DNA from 2 places in the Streptomyces sp. NPDC001941 genome. Region 2 is predicted to be linked to the other one. Evidence: predicted binding sites of a transcription regulator. Region 2 holds the regulator's gene; the other holds the start of a gene.

Region 1 (3,406 bases), on a different contig from region 2:
TTCTGCTCGGAGCTCATCGGCGACCCGCTGGGCGAGGGCTGGGGCTTCGTGAACGTCAACCTGCGGCCGTACTACGGCGAGGGCTCCAAGACCCTGGCGTACGAGATCTGCGAGCAGCTCGGCTGGGTCATCCCCGACCAGCTGGTCATCCCGATCGCCTCCGGCTCCCAGCTCACGAAGATCGACAAGGGCCTCCAGGAGCTGATCAAGCTGGGCCTGGTCGAGGACAAGCCGTACAAGATCTTCGGCGCCCAGGCCGAGGGCTGCTCCCCGGTGTCCGCCGCCTTCAAGGCCGGGCACGACGTGGTGCGCCCGCAGAAGCCGAACACCATCGCCAAGTCCCTCGCCATCGGCAACCCGGCCGACGGCCCCTACGTCCTGGACATCGCCCGCCGCACCGGCGGCGCGGTGGAGGACGTGAACGACGAGCAGGTCGTCGACGCCATCAAGCTGCTCGCCCGCACCGAGGGCATCTTCGCCGAGACGGCGGGCGGCGTGACCGTCGGCGTGACCCGCAAGCTGGTGGAGGCCGGGCTCCTCGACCCGACCCTGACCACGGTGGTCCTCAACACCGGTGACGGCCTGAAGACCCTGGACGCGGTGGCCGACACCTCCCAGGCCACGGCCACCATCAAGCCCTCGCTGGACGCCTTCCGCGCCGCGGGCCTGGCCCACTGACACCCGACGCACCCTTCCCGAGGCTTCCCGAGAGGTACCGCACCATGAGCGTGAACGTCCGCATCCCCACCATCCTGCGCACCTACACCGGCGGCCAGTCCGAGGTCCCGGCCGAGGGCGCCACCCTCGCCGAGGTCATCGCCGACCTGGAGAAGAACCACGCGGGCATCGCCGCCCGCGTCCTGGACGACCAGGGCAAGCTGCGCCGCTTCGTGAACGTGTACGTGAACGACGACGACGTCCGCTTCGAGCAGGGCCTCGACACCGCCACCCCGGACGGCGCGGGCGTCTCGATCATCCCCGCCGTCGCCGGTGGCTGCTGACCACACCGCGTGACCCGTATTGCCCCCTCCGCGAGAGAAGCGGAGGGGGCAATTCTGCATGGTTGAACGCGATAGAGTGTGGGAAGCCCCTTCCGCTGCCCGTGCCACGCGCATATCCGAGTGCGCCCCTCGCGCGACAAGAAGCAGCCAAAGTGTTCGAGCACGTTGCCCCTTATGTGGTTTTTGCCGGGCCCGACTTGCCCTGGAATTCAAGGAATTCACCGCATTCTTCCGATGGGCCGTGCCCAGAATTCTCGTCCGATTGACCTGTTGCAGACGGCAGTTGGACAGATACATTCAGCGGCGGTCGACGCGTTCCGGCGCACGTCCGCTACCTGTCGGCGGGCGAGGTCTGACCCGGGCCCGCGAAGTGCGGTCCTGTGCAAGGGCCAGTAATAGGGGAGTTAGGCATGGCTCAGGGCACCGTCAAGTGGTTCAACGCGGAGAAGGGGTACGGCTTCATCGCGGTCGACGGTGGTGCGGATGTATTCGTCCACTACAGCGCGATCCAGATGGACGGGTACCGCACCCTTGAAGAGGGTCAGCGGGTCGAATTCGAGATCTCGCAGGGCCAGAAGGGGCCGCAGGCGGACATGGTCCGCGTAGCCGGCTGAAGCGCCGACTGACTGCAGCAACGTGAGAAGGGCCCGCGTCCACCGGACGCGGGCCCTTCCGCTTGCCCGGGGGACGCGTCCCGGGGCGCGACCCGGGGGCGCCGACCCCGGGTCGCGGCCGGGTCCGGGCCGGGTCCGGGCCGCGTCCGGACCGTGCCCCGGCCGGGTCCGCTCGCACGTCGAGAGGGCAGCTCCTCGAAGTCGCTTGCACTCTCCTAGGGCGAGTGCTAATCATTGGCGTTAGCACTCTCCGAGTGAGAGTGACAGAACTTGGATCGGTCCTGTGAGGTCGGCGACCCGGGTGGGAAGGAACCACACGGCGAGCCGGCCGTCCGTCGCGGGCACGGGTGCCGATCCGGAGAAATCCACCCCGTCCGGGAGGACCACTTCACATGGCCAAGATCATCGCGTTCGACGAGGAGGCCCGGCGCGGCCTGGAGCGCGGCATGAACCAGCTCGCCGACGCCGTCAAGGTCACCCTTGGCCCCAAGGGTCGCAACGTCGTCCTTGAGAAGAAGTGGGGCGCCCCCACGATCACCAACGATGGTGTGTCCATCGCCAAGGAGATCGAGCTGGAGGACCCGTACGAGAAGATCGGCGCCGAGCTGGTCAAGGAAGTCGCCAAGAAGACGGACGACGTCGCCGGCGACGGTACGACCACCGCCACCGTCCTCGCCCAGGCGCTCGTCCGCGAGGGCCTGCGCAACGTGGCCGCCGGTGCCAACCCGATGGCCCTCAAGCGCGGCATCGAGAAGGCCGTCGAGGCCGTCTCCGGCGCCCTGCTGGAGCAGGCCAAGGACGTGGAGACCAAGGAGCAGATCGCCTCCACCGCCTCCATCTCCGCCGCCGACACCCAGATCGGCGAGCTCATCGCCGAGGCCATGGACAAGGTCGGCAAGGAAGGCGTCATCACCGTCGAGGAGTCGCAGACCTTCGGTCTGGAGCTCGAGCTCACCGAGGGCATGCGCTTCGACAAGGGCTACATCTCGGCGTACTTCGCGACCGACATGGAGCGTATGGAGGCGTCCCTGGACGACCCGTACATCCTCGTCGTCAACTCCAAGATCTCCTCGGTCAAGGACCTGCTCCCGCTCCTGGAGAAGGTCATGCAGTCGGGCAAGCCGCTGCTGATCATCGCCGAGGACGTCGAGGCCGAGGCCCTGTCGACGCTGATCGTCAACAAGATCCGCGGCACCTTCAAGTCCGTCGCCGTCAAGGCCCCGGGCTTCGGCGACCGCCGCAAGGCCATGCTGAACGACATCGCCATCCTCACCGGCGGCACGGTCATCTCCGAGGAGGTCGGCCTCAAGCTCGAGAACGCCGGCCTGGACCTGCTGGGCCGCGCCCGCAAGGTCGTCATCACCAAGGACGAGACCACCATCGTCGACGGTGCCGGCGAGAGCGAGCAGGTCGCCGGTCGCGTGAACCAGATCCGCGCCGAGATCGAGAACTCGGACTCGGACTACGACCGCGAGAAGCTCCAGGAGCGCCTGGCGAAGCTGGCCGGCGGCGTGGCCGTCATCAAGGCCGGTGCCGCCACCGAGGTCGAGCTCAAGGAGCGCAAGCACCGCATCGAGGACGCCGTGCGCAACGCGAAGGCGGCCGTCGAGGAGGGCATCGTCGCCGGCGGTGGCGTGGCCCTGCTGCAGGCCTCCTCGGTCTTCGAGAAGCTGGAGCTGTCGGGTGACGAGGCGACCGGCGCCAACGCCGTGAAGCTCGCCCTGGAGGCCCCGCTCAAGCAGATCGCCGTCAACGGTGGCCTGGAGGGTGGCGTTATCGTCGAGAAGGTGC
Region 2 (3,406 bases):
CTTGGCCGGCGTGGTCACCTCGACGTGCACGATCAGGTCGCCCCGGCCGCCGCCGCGCAGGTGCGTGACGCCGCGCTCGTGCAGCGGGATCGACTGCCCGGACTGGGTGCCCGGACGGATGTCGACCTCCTCGACGCCGTCGAGCGTCTCCAGCGGCACCTTGGTGCCGAGCGCGCCCGCGGTCATCGGGATGGTGACGGTGCAGTGCAGGTCGTCCCCGCGCCGCTGGAAGACCGCGTGCGGCAGCTCGTGGATCTCCACGTACAGGTCGCCGGCGGGGCCGCCGCCGGGGCCGACCTCGCCCTCGCCCGCGAGCTGGATGCGGGTGCCGTTGTCGACGCCGGCCGGGATCTTCACGGTGAGCGTGCGGCGCGAGCGGACCCGGCCGTCACCGGCGCACTCCGGGCAGGGGGTCGGCACGACCGTGCCGAAGCCCTGGCACTGCGGGCACGGCCGCGAGGTCATGACCTGGCCCAGGAAGGACCGGGTGACCTGCGAGACCTCGCCCCGGCCGCGGCACATGTCGCACGTCTGCGCCTGGGTGCCGGGCGCGGCGCCCTCACCGGAGCAGGTGGTGCAGACGACGGCCGTGTCGACCTGGATGTCCTTGGTGGTGCCGAAGGCCGCCTCGCCGAGCTCGACCTCCAGGCGGATCATGGCGTCCTGGCCGCGGCGGGTGCGCGAGCGCGGGCCGCGCTGCGAGGCCGTGCCGAAGAAGGCGTCCATGATGTCGGAGAAGTTGCCGAAGCCACCGGCGCCGAAGCCGCCCGCGCCCCCGCCGCCGTTCGCCGACAGCGGGTCGCCGCCGAGGTCGTAGACCTGCTTCTTCTGGGGATCGGAGAGGACCTCGTAGGCCGCGTTGATCTCCTTGAAGCGCTCCTGCGTCTTCGGGTCCGGATTGACGTCCGGGTGGAGTTCGCGGGCGAGCCTGCGGAAGGCCTTCTTGATCTCGTCCTGGGACGCGTCGCGGCGCACGCCGAGTACGGCGTAGTAGTCCGTGGCCACTTACGACTCCGCCAGGATCTGTCCGACGTAACGTGCCACTGCGCGTACCGCTCCCATCGTTCCGGGGTAGTCCATGCGGGTCGGTCCGACCACGCCTAGTTTGGCGACGGCCTCGTCGCCCGAACCGTAGCCCACCGCGACGACCGACGTGGAAGTCAGTCCCTCGTGGGCGTTCTCGTGCCCGATGCGCACGGTCATGCCCGAGTCCTTGGCCTCGCCCAGCAGCTTGAGGAGCACGACCTGCTCCTCGAGCGCTTCGAGCACCGGCCGGATCGTCAGTGGGAAGTCGTGTCCGAAGCGGGTGAGATTGGCGGTGCCGCCGATCATCAGCCGCTCCTCGTGCTCCTCGACCAGGGTCTCGAGGAGCGTGGCGAGCACCGCCGAGACGGTGCCCCTGTCCTCCTGCTCGAAGGACTCGGGCAGGTCCTGGACCAGCTGCGGGACGTCCGCGAAGCGGCGCCCGACGACCCGGCTGTTGAGCCGGGCCCGCAGGTCCGCCAGGGACGTCTCGCCGAACGGCGCCGGGCAGTCGACCAGGCGCTGCTCGACCCGTCCGGTGTCGGTGATCAGGACCAGCATCAGGCGCGCGGGGGCCAGCGAGAGCAGCTCCACGTGCCGCACCGTCGAACGGGTCAGCGACGGGTACTGCACGACGGCGACCTGCCGGGTCAGCTGCGCCAGCAGCCGGACCGTGCGGCCCACCACGTCGTCCAGGTCCACGGCGCCGTCCAGGAAGTTCTGGATCGCCCGTCGTTCCGGTGTGGACAGGGGCTTGACCCCCGCCAGCTTGTCCACGAACAGGCGGTAGCCCTTGTCCGTGGGGATCCGGCCCGCGCTGGTGTGGGGCTGGGCGATGTACCCCTCCTCCTCCAGCGCGGCCATGTCGTTGCGCACGGTCGCGGGCGAGACACCGAGCTTGTGGCGCTCGGTCAGCGCCTTGGAGCCGACCGGCTCCTCGGTGCCCACGTAGTCCTGGACGATGGCGCGCAGGACTTCCAGTCTGCGTTCACTGAGCATCGCGCACACCTCCAGTGGTCGTTCGCCTTCGCCGCTTTCCTTGGCACTCGCCCTGTTCGAGTGCCAGCGGGCCCCGGCCAGTGTACGGCGGCCGGGATCGCTCGTGGCAAGGCGGCCGGCCACGCTACCGCGCGCGGCCCCGGTCGTTGCCGCTAGCGTCGTCGCATGGACGTGCGATGGGAAGGGGCGGGCTGGGAACGGCTCGCGGCGGGGGTCGGCAGGCGCAGGCTCCCTGGCTGGGACGCCACCGCCGGCCTGGTGGCGGGGGGCACGGGGGTGCTGCTGTACGACACGGGGTCCTCGCTGCGCGAGGGTTCGGAGCTGCGGGCGCAGGCACAGCGGCTGACCGGCCGCAAGGTGACCCATGTCGCACTCAGCCACCCCCATTTCGACCACGTGCTCGGCACCGCGGCCTTCTCGGGGGCGCAGGTGTACGGCGCTGTGGGCGTCGACGAGCTGATGCTGCGGGAGCGCGAGGTGCTGCGCGAGGACGCGGTGCGCCAGGGCCTGGCGCGGGACGCGGCGGAGGAGGCGGCGGACGTGCTGGTGGTGCCGCGCCACCTGGTCAGCGGGGAGACGACGGTGGACCTGGGCGACCGCAGGGTGCTGCTGGCGAACGTCGGCCCCGGCCACTCGGGGCACGACCTGGCGCTGTTCGTGCCGGGCGGGCCGGGGGAGCCGGAGGTGGTGTTCTGCGGGGACCTGGTGGAGGAGTCGGGCGAGCCGCAGGCGGGCCCGGACGCGCTGCCCGCGCGCTGGCCCGACGCGCTGGACCGGCTGCTCGCGCTGGGCGGGGAGGACGCGGTGTACGTGCCCGGGCACGGGGCGGCCGTGGACGCCGCCTTCGTCCGCCGTCAACGCGATGAGCTGGCACGGCGCTTCGCGGTGTCATAACGTCACGCGAATGCGCAGCTACGACCCCGACCTGACCCCGCCCTGGAAGAAGACGGCCCCCGCGCCGGAGGTCCCCGCGGACCGCGACCTCGTCGTCGAGGAGGTCACGACGGGCTTCTGCGGTGCGGTGGTCCGCTGCGAGGCGGGCACGGTGACGCTGGAGGACCGCTTCGGCAAGCACCGGGTGTTCCCGCTGGAGCCGCGCGGCTTCCTCCTGGAGGGCCGGGTCGTCACCCTGGTCCGCCCCGCCGCCCCGGCCCCGGTCCGCCCCACCCGTACGGCCTCCGGCTCGGTCGCCGTCCCCCAGGCCCGCGCCCGGGTCGCCCGCGCGGGCCGCATCTACGTGGAGGGCCGCCACGACGCGGAGCTGGTGGAGAAGGTGTGGGGCGACGACCTGCGCGTGGAGGGCGTGGTCGTGGAGTATCTGGAGGGGGTCGACGACCTGCCCGCGATCGTCGCGGAGTTCGCCCCGGGCCCGGACGCCCGGCTC

The links. The regulator HrcA, encoded in region 2, represses chaperone genes, less so after heat shock. The targets are predictions, from matches to a motif close to TTNGCACTCNGNNNNNCNGAGTGCNAA.
Region 1: groL (chaperonin GroEL) is a predicted target of HrcA. The motif match lies at 1,820-1,846, and genes of this name have one in related genera.

Annotation. Positions count from the first base shown of each region.
Region 1 covers NZ_JBEOYE010000017.1:42,845-46,250, forward strand. Annotated here, with positions in the region: gene thrC (threonine synthase) at 1-678, shown strand, start outside; gene ABT160_RS14835 (MoaD/ThiS family protein) at 723-1,001, shown strand; gene ABT160_RS14840 (cold-shock protein) at 1,412-1,615, shown strand; gene groL (chaperonin GroEL) at 2,008-3,406, shown strand, end outside.
Region 2 covers NZ_JBEOYE010000001.1:145,035-148,440, reverse strand. Annotated here, with positions in the region: gene dnaJ (molecular chaperone DnaJ) at 1-1,005, opposite strand, end outside; gene hrcA (heat-inducible transcriptional repressor HrcA) at 1,006-2,022, opposite strand; gene ABT160_RS00580 (MBL fold metallo-hydrolase) at 2,188-2,916, shown strand; gene ABT160_RS00575 (DUF3097 domain-containing protein) at 2,927-3,406, shown strand, end outside.